DNA from 4 places in the Burkholderia sp. KL41 genome. Region 2 is predicted to be linked to each of the others. Evidence: riboswitches for the same ligand, from Rfam matches in the RefSeq annotation. Region 2 holds a riboswitch; each other region holds the start of a gene.

Region 1 (4,205 bases), on a different replicon from region 2:
ACCGAAAGACCGGCAGATCCGCAGTCACCAGCCCGTAGACGGGTTTGGGTCGCAATACCGTTTCCCATACCCGGTGACGGAAGCATCAAACTCTGCTTCCCGACGGGAGACCTTGCCGCCCACCGCGCCAAGGTCTCCTCAATCACCCGTCAGAACGTGTAACTCACTTTCCCGAACGCCGTCCGCCCAAGCGTGTTGTATCCATACGCGGTCATGTACTGCCGGTCGAACAGGTTCGACACCGTCGCCGACACCGTCAGGTGCGAATTGATCCGGTACGACGCGCGCAGGCCCACCGTCAGGTACGACGGCAGATAGGTCGAGTTGGCCGGATCGTCGAACGTCGTGCCGCCGTAAAGCAGCGACGCCCCCGTGCTCAACGCATGCAGGTGGAGTTCATCCCACGTGTGATCGATGTTGACGCTGACCGTCTGGCGCGGACGGCGGCTGAGCCAGGAGTCGTTGGTCTCGTCCTGCGGATTGAGGATCCCGACCGCGACGCTCACCGGCGTCGAGCGGCCGATCGTCCCCTTGTACGACAGGTCGATGCCGCGAATATGCGCGCGACCGATGTTCATCGGCGAGAACGTCGCCGGGTTGTACGCGATCAGGTTGGTGACCCGCGTGTCGTAGATCGCGGCCGTGAACGTACCGTACGACGTGTTCGCATCGACCGCGGCCTCGACCGACGTGTTGCGTTCCGGGCTGAGATCCGGATTGCCGTAGCCGGGGTAGTACAGGTCGTTGAACGTCGGCAGCTTGAACGCATTGCCGTACGACACGCGCGCCGTATACACCGGCGTGATCGCCCACGACAGCGCCGCGTTACCCGTATTCACCGACTGCCCGGCGATGATTTCATGGCGCCCCGCGAGGAACATCGTCACGCTGCCGAGCGTCGCCGACTGATGCAGCGAGAACGCGGAATCGTTGCGCGTCGGTATGCCGCCCGGCATATCGACCGGCAGGAACGCCTGCTCGCGCGTGAAGTCGTAGGCGAGCTTGGTCTCGCCCGACAGCGGCAGCCCGAACAGGTGGAACCCGCGTTCCTGATGCGTCAACGACGTCGACGTGCTGATGCGCTGCGAATTGATCTGGTCGGTCGGGATGGCCGGATCGCTCGCGTAGAGGAACTGGCGATCGTTCGCATAACCGAACGACTGGTCGAGCTGCGTGTCGGGTGTGATGTCGAGATGGAACGCGATACCGGTCGTCAGCTGATGATCGAGCTGGCGGTTCGCATAACCGCTGTTGTCGTAGGACAGATCGGACCGGTGATACAGCGCGAACGTCGAGATCGACCAGTTGTCGCGCGCGTAGCCGAGGCGCGCATCGAGATCCTGCGCGTGGTACGGGTTGCGGCCGGCCTCATGGTACGGCAGCACGGGCCGCGTCGAGTCGATGCCGGCCGTGTTGTACGAGCGCAGGCCGAGCGAGTAGGTGAGCCCGCCGAGCGCGGCGAGCGGCCCGGTCGACGGCACCGTGCCCGACGTGCGGAGCTGCGTGTCGAACGTCTTGTTCGACCCGCCGCCGAACGACACGGTCGTCTGGTTCGGCTGGTTGGCGGCGCGGCGCGTGAAGAGCTGCACGACGCCGCCCATCGCATTGGCGCCGAACGACGCGGCAGCCGGCCCCGAAATCACTTCCACACGTTCGAACGCTTCGGTCGGCAAGTCGGCCCACGGCGCGATGCCGGTGGTCGGCGAGCCGATCCGGATGCCGTCGATGAACACGGCGACCTGGTTGGCCGACGAGCCGCGGATGCTGACCGACGCGGACGAACCGGGGCCGCCGTTCTGCGAGACGGTCACGCCGGGCAGCGTCGCAAGCGCCTGCGTGATGCTCGGGTCGCTCGGCGACAGCCGGTCGAGATCGGTGCGCGTGAGCACCTGGGTCGTCGCATAACGCTGGTCGAACGACTCGGGCAGGCGCCGCGTGTCGGTCACGTCGATCGTCGGCAGGTCGGTGCCTTCGGCGGCCGGGGCCGGTTGCGAAACCGCGGTGTCGCCGGCGGCGTGGGCGAGGGGCGAGAGGAGCGCGGTCGCGGCGGACGTGGCAAGGAGGTGTCGAATCTTCATGAGGCTGTCGTTGTCGTCGGGCTGCGCTGGCGTCGATCGTGAGCGGGCGGCGGGCAGCACCGGTCTTGTTATCGGTGATCGGGTTATCGCGCGACCGGGCCGGGCAGGCCGGTGTCGCGGGCGTCGGCGCGGCGCACGCCGGCGGACGCAGTCGATGGGGGACGGCACGTGCGTGCGGGCGGGCCGTGCAGGCCGGCGGCGTGCCGGCGCGGCGCTTCCGGTGCGGAAGCGGATGCGGTAACAATGGACATCGGGCGGATCCTGAGGTCGGGCCGTCCATGCAGCGGGCGACCGCCAACGGCGGTGCCTGGCGCTCCGGGACACCCCGCCCGGTGCGGCTGCCTGGACCTCGGGTCGATGGCAGGTCTCCTGGCTCGCGGGTCGTCATTCGTGCGGGCCTTCCCGGTTTCCCAGTGGCACGCAGTGGCACGAATTCACCGCTCACAGTTGCGGGGGCAGCCGCAGATTCGAGGCATGGCCTCTCCTGCGTTCCCTTTTGATCCCGTCTCCGGGCACCATCAGCGCGCAAGGGTAATGGCGTGCGCGCCGCTACGTCAAATATCCGGCGACGCAGGGATGCGAAAAAACGTCATTGCCGGGCAAATCCTTTCGAAATCCTTTCCTTCATGCGTCGGCGCCGCGTTTCATGTCTGATGAAACAGGGTGGTTCGACGCCGTGCGATCGCGCCTGAACCGGCTCGGCGCGACCCCTGTCCACCGGACGAACGCGCGGCGAAACGCCTCCTCGCCGCCGAACCCGAGATGCGCGGCAATCCGCGCGACCGGCCAGTCCGATTCGCGCAGGCAGCGTTGCGCGGCTTCGGCGAGACACTGCTCCTTCAGCGCGTGATAACCGGTGTGCTCGGCCATCAGCCGCCGCCGCAACGTCGCCTCGCTGACCCCGAGCCACGCGGCCGGTTCGGCGAGTGCCGGCAACGCCTGTTCGTGCGCGAGCGCCGCATCGAGGAAACCGCGCACCTGCTGCGTCCACGACACGACGGCCGGTGCCGCATCGATCAGGCGAAACGGAAAATCGACGAGAAACGCGTCGAGCTCGGCCGGCTGCCGGATCACGCGGCACGCGAGCCGCGCCGCATCGAACGCGAAACCGTAGGTCTTGCGGCCCACTTCAACCGGCGCATTGAACAGTCCGAGCAGTGGCATCGCGTCGTCGCGGCGCGGATGGCCGAGCCACACGTCGGTCGGCCGCAACGGCTGCCCGATCAGCCAGCCGAACAGCTGCAGGTAGCAGAACAGCCCGGTCAGGTCGACCAGGCACGCGGCCGGGCTGCGCGTACGCCGCAGCGAATCCATCCGGAACAGCGCACGCCCATCGCGCATCGCAAGCGTCAGGTGACCGGCGCGCGGCTGCAGCATTTCGCAGAACTCGGCCGCACAGCGGATCGCGTCGGCGAGCGTTGCGCAACTCAGCAGGCAGCGGCACATCAGGTCGACTTCGCGCTTGCGCATCGGCGGGTGACCGTCGCCGCGCGCGACCCGCGCCTCGAGCCGCTCGATCGCGTCGCGGTACAGCGCGACGAAATCGCCCGGTGTCGTCGCCGGTCGAGGTGGCTGCGCATCGCGGTCGGCCGGCGGCGCGCCGCTGCGCGTGAGTTCGCTCAGCAGGCGCGCGCCGAGGCCCGGCAGGATACGGCCGCGGGCCGGCATGGCGCGCTGTTTCATGAGTTTCCCGATCTGATCGTTGCGACAGGGGCCGGTGAGCGGGCCGGTAGGGGCCCGCTCATCGCCGCCACGCAAGAATGCTATCCACGCCGGCCACCCGCGGCCTCGCCGGAACGGCGTAGGCCGGCCGCCGATCCTTGTCACGAACGACTACGGACGACACGCGAATGATCCAGATCGTAGACGAAATCACGCTCGCGCCCGAGCGCATTCCCGACGTGCTTGCGCTGCTGCGCGACCGCTACCTGCCGGGCCACGCGGCACGCGGGCTGACGGCGGCTGGCCACTGGGTGTCGCCGCCCGTCGCGGTGCCGGGGCAGCCGAGCACGCTGTGGCTGACCTGGCACGTGGCCGATGCGCCGGCCTACTACCGGATGCGCGCGCTGACGGATGCCGGCGTGGTCGGTTTCTGGATGGCGGTCGACGCGCTGTGCGACGTGCGCC
Region 2 (4,205 bases):
GCTCGGGGCAGCTCGAGTGATAGAACAGCACGCCGTCGCCGATCTTCATCGTGTCGCGCATGAAATTGCGCGCCTGATAATTGCGCACGCCCGTCCACGGCAGCGAGCGCTGCGGTGCGTTGGCGAGATCGTCGATGCTTGCTTCGTCCGGTTCGGACTTCATCAGCCAGTATTGCATGGATCGTGATCGACGCAGAAAGAGGCTGCTACAAAAGAAAACGGCACCGGGCTTCGCCCGATGCCGTTGGATAGGCCCCCGCCTTGGCCGCTAGGCCGGCATCCTGAACCTGAGGTTCAGAATTGGTCGCAGTTAGCAGCACTTCGGGTACATCAGACAGAGTGACGCGCGCGCCCGTGCTACAAATTTCCGCAACCGTGCACATGGCATTGGTTCAAGGAATATATGACCTTGGCGAACCAGGCAGGGAAGCTGACTGAACTGTGATTCGATGCGCCAATTTGACCACCGTTGATCGCCGAGATCAAGGGGAATCGACGCATCGATTAAAACGTTACTGCGTCTCGTGCTGTGCGAGCACCGCGCCGAGCTGTTCATTCATCTGGTGCATTGTACGACGGATTTCCTCCGCCGGAAATGCTTCACCGTGCCGCACGCTCGTTTGCAGCCGCAGCAATTCGGAAGCGAGCGACAGCGCCGCCATCACGGCGATGCGATCGGTGCCGCGTACCGAGCTGTTCGAGCGGATTTTCGACATTTCGGCGTCGACGCGCGCGACCGCTTCGAGCAGTGCCGCTTCGGTCTCGGCCGAGCAGGCGAGCCGATAGGCCTGACCGAGAATCGAGACTTCGATCTGCTTGGTGCTCATGCATGTTCTCCGTGGCTGGCCGCGTCATCGCCATCCGTACGCGCCTGCGCATCCAGCAGGTCGAGCTGGTTGTCGGCTTGCTCCGCACTTTTCGAGCGCGGCAGCTTTTCGAGAATCGCGTTCAGTTTCACCTGGGCGTCGTCGATCTTTGCCGACAGCGTGTCGCGCTCGGCCGCGAGCGCATTGCGTTCGTCGCGCAGTTGCGCGAGTTCCGCGCGGACCGTGTCCGCGTCCGCGCGCAATTGCGCGACCTGCTCCTCGAGCGCGAGCCGTTCCGAGTGATAGCGCTTGTTCAGCGAAATCAGACGGCCAATATTTTGAGATAGGGTTTCGAGTTCGTTGAGCATTTGCTGCGTCCTCTAAAGACCCAGCATTTTAGCGCGGAATAACGCGCAAACCGACATCTGTAACGTTTCCAGTCGTAACACCCCTGCTTCTTGCCGCGAATCGGCGCGTCACGTGCGTGCCCGGATGCTTCCTTGACGCTCGTGCGACCCGCTCCTAAACTGGCGCCGCCTCGGTGCTCGCGCGTGCAACGCGCGGTTAAACGGGAAGCAGGGCGCGGGCTCCGCCAGGACGCCGCCAACCTGCGCTGCCCCCGCAACGGTAAGCGGCCGCGTTGCATGACGCAGGCCGGCTCGGGCGCGTTCCGCATGCACGTTTCGCATGCGGACGCGGGCCACTGCGCGTCTTCGCGCGGGAAGGCGAGCCGGACCGCCGCCAGCCCGGATACCGGCCGAGGCGGGGAGCCCGCACGGGCTTCGTGACGCGCGGCCTGCGGGGAAGCGGGGCGTGCAGTGCTTCACGGGATTGATCTTCGATGCTGACCCCAATCGTCGGCGGCGCCGATTTCTGCCATCTTGATGACGTTCTCGAACCGGGCGACCACCGGAAGGTCGTCGCGCGCGTCGACCACCTGACCGCAAGGATCACGAGCTTGGGTATGCCTGCAACACGCTGCACTGCGCCGATGTCGCGCCCGGCCCGCAGCGGTAGCGCGCCGATGCGCGCAGTGTCGTCCGTCGCGCGGAGGGCCGCATGAGCGCCGTGCGCGCCACCGCGATCTGGGCCGCATTGGCCGCGGCGGTCGCATTGCTGTTCGTCGCGTCGCTGTCGATCGGCAGCGTACCGATGTCGCCGTGGCAGGCGCTCGCGTCGCTCGTGCCGCATGGCGGCGACGCGCTGTTCGCCGACATCGTCCGCACGCTGCGCCTGCCGCGCGCGCTCGCGGGCTTCGCGTGCGGTGCGCTGCTCGCGCTGGCCGGCTCTTTGTTGCAGGTGTTGCTGCGCAACCCGCTCGCCGATCCGTACGTGCTCGGCGTGTCCGGCGGCGCGGCCGGCTTCGCGCTCGTCGCGATGATCGCGGGCGGCGCATGGTGGCTCGTCGATGTGTCGGCGTTCGCCGGCTCGCTCGTGTCGGTCGTGCTCGTGCTCGGACTCGCGCGCCGCGAGCTGGGGCGCGGCGAGTCGCGCGATGCGTCGCCGCGGCTGCTGCTCACGGGCGTCGTGATCGCGGCGGGGTGGGGCGCGCTCGTCACGCTGCTGCTGTCGCTCGCGCCCGATGCGCGGCTGCGCGGCATCATCTTCTGGCTGACGGGCGACCTGAACGGCGTGAGCACACCGTGGTTCGCGTGGGGCGCGCTGCTGCTGGCCGCGTGCATCGCACTGCCGGCCGCGCCGCAACTGAACGTGCTGCTGCGCGGCGATGCGACGGCGCTCGCGCTCGGCGTGCCGGTCGCGCGCCTGCGTGTGCGGATCTATCTCGTCGCATCGCTGGCCGCCGCGGCCGCAGTGACGACCGCCGGCACGATCGGCTTCGTCGGCCTCGTCGTGCCGCACGCGCTGCGGCTCGCATTCGGCAACGACCAGCGGATGTTGCTGCCGGCCGCGATGCTCGCGGGCGGCGGTGGCGTGATGGCCGCCGACCTGCTCGCACGCACCGCGATCGCGCCCGCGCAACTGCCGGTCGGCGTGATGACCGCATTGATCGGCGTGCCGGTGTTCCTGTGGATGTTGCTCAGGAGGCCGATGCGATGACCCGTGCCGCATTGCGCGCCAGCGGCGACGAGATGAGCTGCGCGGCCGTCGGCCTGACGCTGAAGGCTGGCGCGCGCACGCTGCTCGATAGCTTCACGCAGGCGTTCCGTCCGGGCGAGATCTGGTGCATCGCCGGGCCGAACGGCGCAGGCAAGACGACGCTGCTTGCGACCCTCGCGGGGCTTCAGCCGCCGGCCGGCGGACACGTCGAGATCGACGGCCGGCCGCTTTCCGCATGGCCGCCCGCGCAGCTCGCGCAGCGCCGCGCACTGATGCCGCAGCAACTGCACGACGCATTCAGCGCGACCGTGTTCGATACGGTGTTGCTCAACCGCTTTCCGTATCTCGGCGGCTGGGGCTGGGAGCGCGACGGCGACCGCGCGGCCGCGCGCGACGCGCTGGCGACCTTCGACCTGACCGCGCTTGCGTCGCGCGACGTGCTGTCGCTGTCGGGCGGCGAGCGGCAGCGCGTCGCGCTGGCCGCGACGCTGTGCCAGGACGCGCCGTTGATGCTGCTCGACGAACCGCTCGCGCATCTCGACCTGCATCACCAGATCGATTGCCTGACCGCGCTGGCCGCCTGGCTCGACGCGGGCCCGCGCGCGGTGCTGTTCTCGTGCCATGATCTGAACCTCGCGCGGCGTTTCGCGACGCATGCGCTGTTGCTCGACGGCCGTGGCCACGCGTGGGCCGGCCCCGTGCACGACGTGCTGACACCCGAGCGCGCGAGCGACGCGTTCGGTTATCCGCTCGTGCTGATCCGCGAGAACGGCCGCGACGCGCTGCTGCCGGCGTGGCCCGAGCGACAATGACGTTTCCTTTTCCGATGCGCGGTGCACGCCGCGCCCACGACACGGCTTCCCGATGACGACCCCGACCCACTTCCCGCCCGCGATCGCACCGCTCGACGACGTGCTGCGCAAGCGCCTGCAGCATGTGATCGACCACAAGACCAAGCCGCCCGGCAGCCTCGGCCAGCTCGAGGCAGTCGCGCTGCAGGTCGGCCTGATCCAGCACACCGAGCGGCCGGTCGTGCAGCGTCCCGTGATGATCGTGTTCGCCGGCGATCACGGGATTGCCGCCGAAGGCGTGAGCCCCTATCCGCAAGCGGTGACCGCACAGATGGTCGCGAATTTCCTCGCCGGCGGCGCGGCGATCAATGCGTTCTCGGGCGTCGCGCAGAGCACGCTCGAGATCGTCGATGCGGGCGTCGCGTCGCCGCTGCCGCTGTCCGACCGCCTGGTGTCGCTGCCGGTCGCGCGCGGCACGCGCAACTTCGCGACGGAACCTGCGATGACGCGCGACGAGGCGATGACGGCGCTCGCAGCCGGTGCGGCGCGC
Region 3 (4,205 bases), 990 kb from region 2:
CGTGACCGTGCCGACGCCCGGCCCCGCATGAAAACGCACGCCGGGCGCCGCCGCGAGCGCGACACGCGCGAAGATCAGCGCGCCGTGCGTGACGTCCGGATCGTCGCCGGCATCCTTGATCGTGCCGGCTTCCGCGCCGTCGGCCGTCGTCCGGCAGAACTCGAGCCGCATCATCACGCGCTGCCCCTTCGGCAGCACGATCTCGACCGCGTCGTCCGCATGCCCCGCGAGCAGCAGCCGCGCGGCGGCGAGCGACGTCGCGGTCGCGCAACTGCCGGTCGTGTAGCCGAAGCGTAGCGGCGCGGGCTGTTCGGGGGTCTCGTCGCGCATCACGCGTCCGTCGTATGCGTCGTGGCTGGCGATGCCGCCGTGCCGGCCGTGTCGACCGTGGCCGGCTTGCGCACGTCGTACAGCGTGACCGGCAGCGCCTGACGCCACGTGTCGAAGCGGCCGAGCGGCTCGGCATGCGCGAGCGACACGCGCGTGAGCGTGCCGCCGTGCGTCTCGCGCCATGCGGCGAGCGCCAGCTCGCCCTGCAGCGTGACCGCGTTCGCGACCAGCCGGCCGCCGGGTTTCAGCGATGCCCAGCACGCGTCGAGCACACCGGCCGCGGTCGCCCCGCCGCCGATGAAGATCGCGTCCGGCGCGGCGAGCCCCGCGAGCGCCTCGGGCGCGCGGCCCGCGACGAGTTGCAGGCCCGGCACGCCGAGCGCGTCGCGGTTGTGCTCGATGAAGCGCTGCCGCTCCGCATGCGCTTCGATCGCGATCGCGTGGCATGACGGATGCGCGCGCATCCATTCGATACCGATCGAGCCGCTGCCGGCGCCGACGTCCCACAGCAGCTCGCCGGGCACGGGCGCGAGGCGGCCGAGCGTCATCGCGCGCAGGTCGCGCTTGGTGAGCTGGCCGTCGTGGCGGTATGCATCGTCGGGCAGGCCGGGCGTGAGCGCGCGGCGCGGTGCGTCGGGGCCGGCCCGGCAGTCGAGCGCGACCAGATTGAGCGCGGCCGTTTCGGCGACGCGCCAGTCCTGCGCTAGCCCGTCGAGACGCCGCTCGAGCGGGCCGCCCAGATGCTCGAACACGCTGATGCGCGTCGGCCCGAAGCCGCGTGCGACGAGTTCGGCCGCGACGGCGGCCGGCGTCCGGCCGTCGGCGCTCAATACGAACAGGCGGCGGCCCGGCAGCAGGTGGCGCGCGAGCGCCGCAAGCGGACGGCCGACGAGCGAAACCGAGCCGACATCCTGCAGTGCCCAGCCGAGGCGGGCGGCCGCCAGCGACAGCGACGACGGCGCGGGCAGCACGCGCCATTCGTCAGGGGACAGCGAGCGCGCGAGCGTGGCGCCGACGCCGAACAGCATCGGGTCGCCGCTGGCGAGCACGCAGACGGGCGACATGCGCCGTGCAAGCACGCCCGCAAGGTCGAACGGCGACGGCCACGCTTCGCGCGCGGCCGGCAGCCGTGCGGGCAGCATGTCGAGATGCCGCTTCGCGCCGACGACGAGCGTCGCGTCGAGCAGCGCGCGGCGCGCGCTGCGGCCGAGCCCCGCGTAACCGTCGTCGCCGATGCCCACTACCGTCAGCCACGCCGTCATGCACCCTTCCCCATCGTTCGATTCCATCCCGTTTGTTGCGATGCGCGGCTGCCGGAGCGCCGCGCGTTGATTCGTTTCCATGCCGTGCGCATCGCCCGACGGCCGGTGCGGCACGGCCACGACGTCAGCCGAGCGGCACGCCGACGACAAACGTCAGCAAGGCCAGAACCATGCCGCCGATCGACGCGATCAGCAGCCAGCCGAGCAGCAGCCACATGAGCGGCCGCGCCCCGCTTTTCCTGTACAGGAGCGTGCCGCCCGCGACGATCGGCACGCCGAGGCCGGCGAGCCCGACATTCTTCGGCCACTCGGCCGACGGTGCAAGCGGGATCAGCAGGCATGCGAGCAGGACCCATGCGGGGATGGCCAGCAGGCCCAGTGCGATGCCCATGCCGAACAGTTCCGTCCTGCCGAGTTTCATGGCGGATGCCGGCGGTCGCCGATCTGATGTCGAGGCGCCAATCCTACCATTTGCGAGACAGCGCAAAACCGTCTGCGGCCATGCTGCGACGCGGTTGCGCGACGCACCGCCGATGCCGGATCGTCGCGAAAATCGGGTATCCTACGGCCGTTCGTTCGCCGGTGCCCTTCGGGGCCGAAGAGGGAACACAGGGCGCACCACGCGCCGCTGTGGCTGCCCCCGCAACTGTAGACAGCGAGCCGATCTCCCCCTCATGCCACTGGTTTCACCGGGAAGGCCGGGAGCCGGCGCCGACCTGTCAGCCAGGAGACCTGCCGGCCAGAAAGTGCGTGCGTGCCAGTCGGCGTCGGGCGGGGTGTACCGACGCGTTGGCCGCGGCGCGACACTGCCCCGGTACCCCGTGAGTTCCGCCCCCGATTCGATTCCTGCGTCGCCCGTCGCGCGCCCGTCGGCTTGCCCGGGGCTCGTGCGCGTGGTTGCGGCCGCCGACGGCGGGCTGTGCCGGATCAAGCTGCCGGGCGGCCGGCTCGATGCGCGTCAGGCGCGCGCGATCGCCGCCGCCGCGCGTGCCTGCGGCTCCGGCGCGATCGACGCGACCAATCGCGCGAATCTCCAGCTGCGCGGCATTCGCGACGGCGCGGCCGACGCGCTGATACGCGCGTTGCTCGACGCGGGCCTCGGCCCGTCCGTCGACGCAACCGCGGATGCCGTCGCCGATACCGCCGCGCTCGCCGCGAGCGACGACGTCCGCAACGTGATGCTCAGCCCGCTCGCCGGTGACGACCCCGCCGCCCTCGTCGACAGCCGCGCGCTCGCCGCGCCGCTCCTCGACATGCTGGCGCGCGAGCCGCGCCGTGGCGAGCTGTCGCCGAAATTCTCGATCCAGCTCGACGGCGGCGAATCGGTTGCGGCGCTCGATCATCCGCACGACATCTGGCTGGCCGCGTGGCGTCGCGGCGACGGTGCGGTACGCATCGCGGCCGGGCTGGCCGGCTGCCCGCCGGTCGCGCACGACGACCGACCGGCCTCGGTCGATGTCGCGCCCGATCAAGGTGTCGCGCTGGTCCGCGCGCTGCTGCTCGCGTTCCTCGATCTCGCGCCGGCGGACGTCACGCGAATGCGTGCCCTGCTCGCAACCTGCGGCGAACGCGCGCTGCTCGAGCGCGCGCAGCACTATGTGCCGTTCGCGCTTGCGGCCGATCCGGCGCTCGCCGGCTGGCGCCGCGCGCGCACCGATCCGGTGCTGCGTTTCGGCGTACACCCGTCGCGCGATGCCGCGCGCTGCCACGTCGGCGCGCAATTCCCGCTCGGCCGGCTCGACGCCACGCAACTGGAACGGCTCGCCGCGCTGGCCGAAACCGACGGCGACGGCACGCTGTCGATGACGCCCTGGCAAGGCGTGTTCATGCATCGCGTCCCGCGTGAACGCGCGCCGGCCACGCTCGATGCGCTGGCGTCGCTCGGCCTCGTCTGCGCGTCGTCCGACCCGCTGGCGTCGCTCGTCGCGTGCACCGGCAGCGCGGGCTGCGCGAAGGCGCGCGCCGACACGAAACACGACGCGCTCGCGCTCGCCGCGCGCATCGGCCATGCGGTCGACGTGCACCTGACCGGCTGCGAGCGCCATTGCGCGCTGCCGCATCCCGCGACGCACACGCTCGTCGCGGTTGCGCCCGCGCACTACGACCTTTACCGGCGCGATGCGGCCGCGGGCCTCGGCGCCCCGCTCGCGCGCCATCTGACGATTGACCAGGCCGCGGCCCGACTGACGGGCGCACGGCACAGCCAGGACACCACCGATGCTTGACTACATTCGCGACGGGCAGGAAATTTACCGCCAGTCGTTCGCGACGATCCGCGCCGAGGCCGACCTGTCGCAGGTTCCGCCCGACCTCGAGAAACTCGCGGTGCGCGTGATTCATGCGTGCGGGATGGTCGACGTCGTCTACGACCTGCGCTTCTCGGCCGGCGCCGGCACGGCGGGCCGCACGGCGCTCGCGGCCGGCGCGCCGATCCTGTGCGACGCGCGCATGGTCGCCGAAGGCATCACGCGCGCGCGACTGCCGGCCGGCAACCGCGTGATCTGCACGCTCGGCGAGCCGGAAGTGCCCGATCTCGCGCGGGATCTCGGCAACACGCGTTCGGCCGCCGCGCTCGAACTGTGGCGTCCGCAGCTCGCCGGCAGCGTCGTCGTG
Region 4 (4,205 bases), 1.0 Mb from region 2:
GCGATCAGCAGCGCATAGATCGCGACGATCTTGCCGCGCAACCCGGACGGACTGTCGTTGAACAGGCGAAACAGCGAATCGGGCATGACGCTCCCTTGCGAACGGTCGACATGAAGAATGCCAACACGGCCGTCGCTGCGCGGCCCCGCGCGATCCGGCCCTTCGTCGCACCGGAACATGCGCGCTCGCGCAGGCGGCCGGACGTCGGGAATCGGGAAACGCTCGGGTGTCGGGCACGCTGCGGCCGTGGACGATGCGCCGCCTCCCCGCGGCGCTGAACCCCAACGTTTAGGCCGGTATCCGGGCTGACGAACACGCCGCTTCGCCTTCCCGGATGCGCAAGGCATCCAGTGGCGGTCGTCCGCATGCGCGCGGCATGCGGCGAAGCGGCGTTGCATCGCGGCGGGCACGATGCGTTCGCTTACCGTTGCGGGGGCAGCACAGGTTGGCTCGACTGCGATGCAGGCAGGCTCCCTGTTTCCCGTTTAACTGCGCGCGCCGGAGCGGCGCGCGCGAGCACCAAAACGCGTGCGAGTGTAGGCGCCGGGGGCGGGAGCGTCAAGGCGACGAGCGGCCAGGCCGGCCGGATGAACCGGCGGGCAGCGATCCGGCGCGGGTTTGCCGGGGAAATCGTTCGACTGTCTGACGCACCCGACAACCCGTGCGGGATCGAGCGCGAAGCAGTACGACTCGCCATCCGAAGCGGTTTTTCAGAATTGACGGCCGTTCACGTTGTCCGCAATCGCAAGGCCAGCGCCGCAGCAGGTGCAGCGTGGGGTTGCGCGCAGAAACGTTCATTCTCTTTGGAGATTCGGATGATTGACGTTGCGCAGCCGATATTCGATTGTCCGCTTCAGACAGTTTTCGATGATCGAGATAAACCACTGCGACACATTCGTTCAGACCATGAATATTGTCCGATTGTATGTGGCCATCGCCGTATGGCTGTCGATGGCGCTCTTGTTTCCGTTTGCCCTGAAGGGGATGGATTCCCCTCTTGCAACGGTCGCGAAAGTACTGATGTGGTCGTACTGCATTCTGCAAACGCTACGGGAATCGAAGCGGTGCTTGTGAAGCAGCCCGCTGCGACTAAGAGCCGATCGCGTATATCGCACCTGTTTCGCAATCGGCATCGAGCCGCATCGGCCGCCGGCGCACTGGCCGGTGCCGCGGTCTGTGGCCCGAATCGCGGCGGCATCGGCGGCAGTTCCGGCTCGTCCGGAGGCGCGGGCGGTTGCCGAAGCCTTACTTGAAACACCTGGCGACTGTGCGCCGCCGCGCTTTGCGGGATCGGGGCATGGCTTTCATTTGCTCGGCGACATGTTCGCCGAGCGTCGCAAAGACCGACGACGGGTGAGCGCCCACCCCGCATGCGTTTGCGCCGGTGCGCTGTGCTATCGTATGCGCCGCGTTCGGTGCTCGCATGCGCATTCCGTGCATGCAGTTAAACGGGAAACAGGAGGCGGATCGTCGCCCTGCCTGTGCTGTCCCCGCAACGGTACGCCGCCCGCGCGACGCGCTTCCCCGCGCACGCGCCCATGCCGCCCACGATGCCACTGCCCTTCCACCGGGCGGGAAGGCTGCGGCCTGGCAAGCGGCCAGCCCGGATACCGGCCGACGCAAGGGGCGAGCCCGACGCTCGCCGAACGCCCGATCCGCGGGGGACGGATCGGGTGCGCATTCCGCCCGCGTTCGCGCGGGCTTCGCCCGATCCGTTATGCGTTGCCTGTCTGCCGGCCGCCGATGTGCCGCCCGCCTTCCCCTTTCCACTGTTTCGACACGGTGCGCGCCGTGCCGCGCCCGATGAGTCGCGCGTGGCTCATCGGCGCCGGCCCCGGCGACGCCGACCTGCTGACGCTCAAGGCCGTCCACGCGATCGGCTCGGCCGACGTGCTGCTCGTCGACGATCTCGTGAACCCCGACGTGCTGCGCCATGCGCGCGCCGACGCGCACATCGAGCACGTCGGCAAGCGCGGCGGCCATGCCTCGACGCCGCAGGAGGCGATCGTCGCGGCGATGCTCGCGCACCTGCGCGCGGGCCGCAGCGTCGCACGGCTCAAGGGCGGCGACCCGTTCGTGTTCGGCCGCGGCGGCGAGGAACTGGCCGCGCTCGGCGCCGCGGGATTTCGAGTCGAGGTCGTGAACGGCGTCACGGCGGGCATCGCCGCACCAGCCGCGCTGGGCATTCCGGTCACGCAGCGCGGCGACGCGCAGGGCGTGATCTTCGTCACGGGCCACGGCGCGGGCGCCGACGAACCCGACTGGCGCGCGCTCGCGGCCACGCGCATGACGATCGTCGTCTACATGGGCATCCGCCGGCTCGACACGATTGCAGCCGCGCTGCGCGAAGGCGGCCTGCCCGGCGACACGCCGTGCGCGGCGATCGAGAACGCGACGCGCCCCGAACAGCGGCACGTGCTCGCGACGCTCGACACGCTCGTCGAACAGGTCGGCGCGACCGGCATCGGCTCGCCGGCCATCGTCGTGATCGGCCGCGTCGCGGCGTTCGCCGACGATCCCGCGGTACGTGCCGCACTCGGCAGCCGCACATGATGCGCGTCGCGATCGGTGTCGGTTTCCGCGCGGACGTGACGGCCGCGCAACTCGATGCCGCGATCCGCGTCGCGCTGATGCGGTACCCGGCTGCCGAACCGGCGCTCGTCGCCACGCTCGCCGACAAGGCGCGCGCACGCGCGCTGCGCACGCTGTGCGCGAGACGCGGCTGGCCGCTCGTCGCGTTCGACGCGGCGCAACTCGCGAGCCGCCCCGAACTGGCCGTGAGCGGCCCGTCCGATGCCGCGCTCGCCCGCTTCGGCGTCGCGGGCGTGGCCGAGCCGTGCGCGCAGCTCGCGGCGCCGCACGGCCGGCTACTGGGCCCCAAATCCATCCGGGACGGCGTGACGGTCGCACTCGCCGGCCCGCTCTGAACCCTTTGTTTCGCTTTCTTTCGACAGGACGAATCCGATGAAAACCGACGCCGAATCCCATCAACGGATGACCGAACGCCGCCGCGCGGGCCACGAGAAGAAGCAGGCCGCCGCCGTCAACGAAAAGGGCCTGCTGATCGTCAACACCGGCAACGGCAAGGGCAAGAGCACGGCCGCGTTCGGCATGGCCGTGCGCGTGCTCGGCCACGGCATGCGGCTCGGTGTCGTGCAGTTCATCAAGGGCGCGCTGCACACGTCCGAGCGCGACTTCCTCGGCGCGGTTGCCGAGTGCGATTTCGTGACGATGGGCGACGGCTACACGTGGAACACGCAGAACCGCGACGCCGACATCGCGACCGCGCGCAAGGGCTGGGACGAGGCGCGCCGGATGATCGAAAGCGGCGACTACCGGATGGTGATCCTCGACGAGCTGAACACGGTGCTGAAGTACGAATACCTGCCGCTCGACGAAGTGCTCGCGACGCTTGCCGCGCGTCCCGACTCGGTCCACGTCGTCGTGACCGGGCGGCATGCGCCCGATGCGCTGATCGACGCGGCCGACCTCGTCACCGAGATGCGGCTCGTCAAGCATCCGTACAAGGAGCAAGGCGTGAAGGCGCAGCGCGGCGTGGAGTTCTGAGCATGCCCGCCTGCCCCGCGCTGTTCGTCAGTGCGCCCGCGTCGGGCCAGGGCAAGACGTCGGTGACGGCCGGCCTCGCGCGGCTGCACCGCCGGCTCGGCCGCCGTGTGCGCGTGTTCAAGACCGGGCCCGACTTTCTCGATCCGATGCTGCTCGAACGCGCGAGCGGCGCCCCGGTTCATGCGCTCGATCTCGGGATGGTCGGCGAGGCCGGCTGCCGCGCATTGCTTGCCGATGCCGCACGCGATGCCGACCTGATCCTGATCGAAGGCGTGATGGGGCTGTTCGACGGCACGCCGAGCAGTGCCGACCTCGCGGCTGCGTTCGGCGTGCCGGTCGTCGCGGTGATTTCCGCGAAGGCGATGGCGCAGACGTTCGCGGCGATCGCGTTCGGGCTCGCCCGGTTCCGGCCGGGGCTGCCGTTTCACGGCGTGCTCGCGAACCGCGTCGGCTCGGCCCGGCACGCGGAACTGCTGCAACAGGCGCTGCCCGACGACCTGCGCTGGCTCGGGCACGTGCCGGCCGATGCGGGCATCGCGCTGCCGGAGCGGCATCTCGGCCTGCACCAGCCGTCCGACATCGACGATCTCGACGCACGGCTCGATCGCGCGGCCGACGTGCTCGCGCAGACGGCGCTC

The links. A riboswitch is a leader RNA that binds a small molecule or an ion and turns the genes downstream of it on or off. The one in region 2 is predicted to bind cobalamin.
Region 1: linked by a shared signal. The riboswitch ahead of PQB87_RS25600 (TonB-dependent receptor domain-containing protein) and the one ahead of PQB87_RS13815 (hypothetical protein) in region 2 are both predicted to bind cobalamin.
Region 3: linked by a shared signal. The riboswitch ahead of cobG (precorrin-3B synthase) and the one ahead of PQB87_RS13815 (hypothetical protein) in region 2 are both predicted to bind cobalamin.
Region 4: linked by a shared signal. The riboswitch ahead of cobA (uroporphyrinogen-III C-methyltransferase) and the one ahead of PQB87_RS13815 (hypothetical protein) in region 2 are both predicted to bind cobalamin.

The regions. Positions count from the first base shown of each region.
Region 1 covers NZ_CM174447.1:1,805,383-1,809,587, forward strand. The annotation lists gene PQB87_RS25600 (TonB-dependent receptor domain-containing protein) at 150-2,078, opposite strand; cobalamin riboswitch at 2,421-2,613, opposite strand; gene PQB87_RS25605 (helix-turn-helix transcriptional regulator) at 2,703-3,761, opposite strand; gene PQB87_RS25610 (hypothetical protein) at 3,929-4,205, shown strand, end outside.
Region 2 covers NZ_CM174446.1:2,934,797-2,939,001, reverse strand. The annotation lists gene PQB87_RS13835 (EVE domain-containing protein) at 1-178, opposite strand, end outside; RNA gene ssrS (6S RNA) at 250-431, opposite strand; gene PQB87_RS13825 (cell division protein ZapA) at 513-827, opposite strand; gene PQB87_RS13820 (hypothetical protein) at 824-1,174, opposite strand; cobalamin riboswitch at 1,329-1,582, shown strand; gene PQB87_RS13815 (hypothetical protein) at 1,648-1,869, shown strand; gene PQB87_RS13810 (FecCD family ABC transporter permease) at 1,866-2,864, shown strand; gene PQB87_RS13805 (ABC transporter ATP-binding protein) at 2,861-3,676, shown strand; gene cobT (nicotinate-nucleotide--dimethylbenzimidazole phosphoribosyltransferase) at 3,729-4,205, shown strand, end outside.
Region 3 covers NZ_CM174446.1:1,942,861-1,947,065, reverse strand. The annotation lists gene PQB87_RS09025 (cobalt-precorrin-5B (C(1))-methyltransferase) at 1-330, opposite strand, end outside; gene cbiE (precorrin-6y C5,15-methyltransferase (decarboxylating) subunit CbiE) at 330-1,592, opposite strand; gene PQB87_RS09015 (hypothetical protein) at 1,717-2,013, opposite strand; cobalamin riboswitch at 2,156-2,346, shown strand; gene cobG (precorrin-3B synthase) at 2,414-3,817, shown strand; gene PQB87_RS09005 (precorrin-8X methylmutase) at 3,810-4,205, shown strand, end outside.
Region 4 covers NZ_CM174446.1:1,913,488-1,917,692, reverse strand. The annotation lists gene PQB87_RS08900 (HoxN/HupN/NixA family nickel/cobalt transporter) at 1-86, opposite strand, end outside; cobalamin riboswitch at 275-539, opposite strand; cobalamin riboswitch at 1,396-1,633, shown strand; gene cobA (uroporphyrinogen-III C-methyltransferase) at 1,744-2,553, shown strand; gene PQB87_RS08890 (cobalamin biosynthesis protein) at 2,550-2,927, shown strand; gene cobO (cob(I)yrinic acid a,c-diamide adenosyltransferase) at 2,965-3,567, shown strand; gene PQB87_RS08880 (cobyrinic acid a,c-diamide synthase CobB) at 3,570-4,205, shown strand, end outside.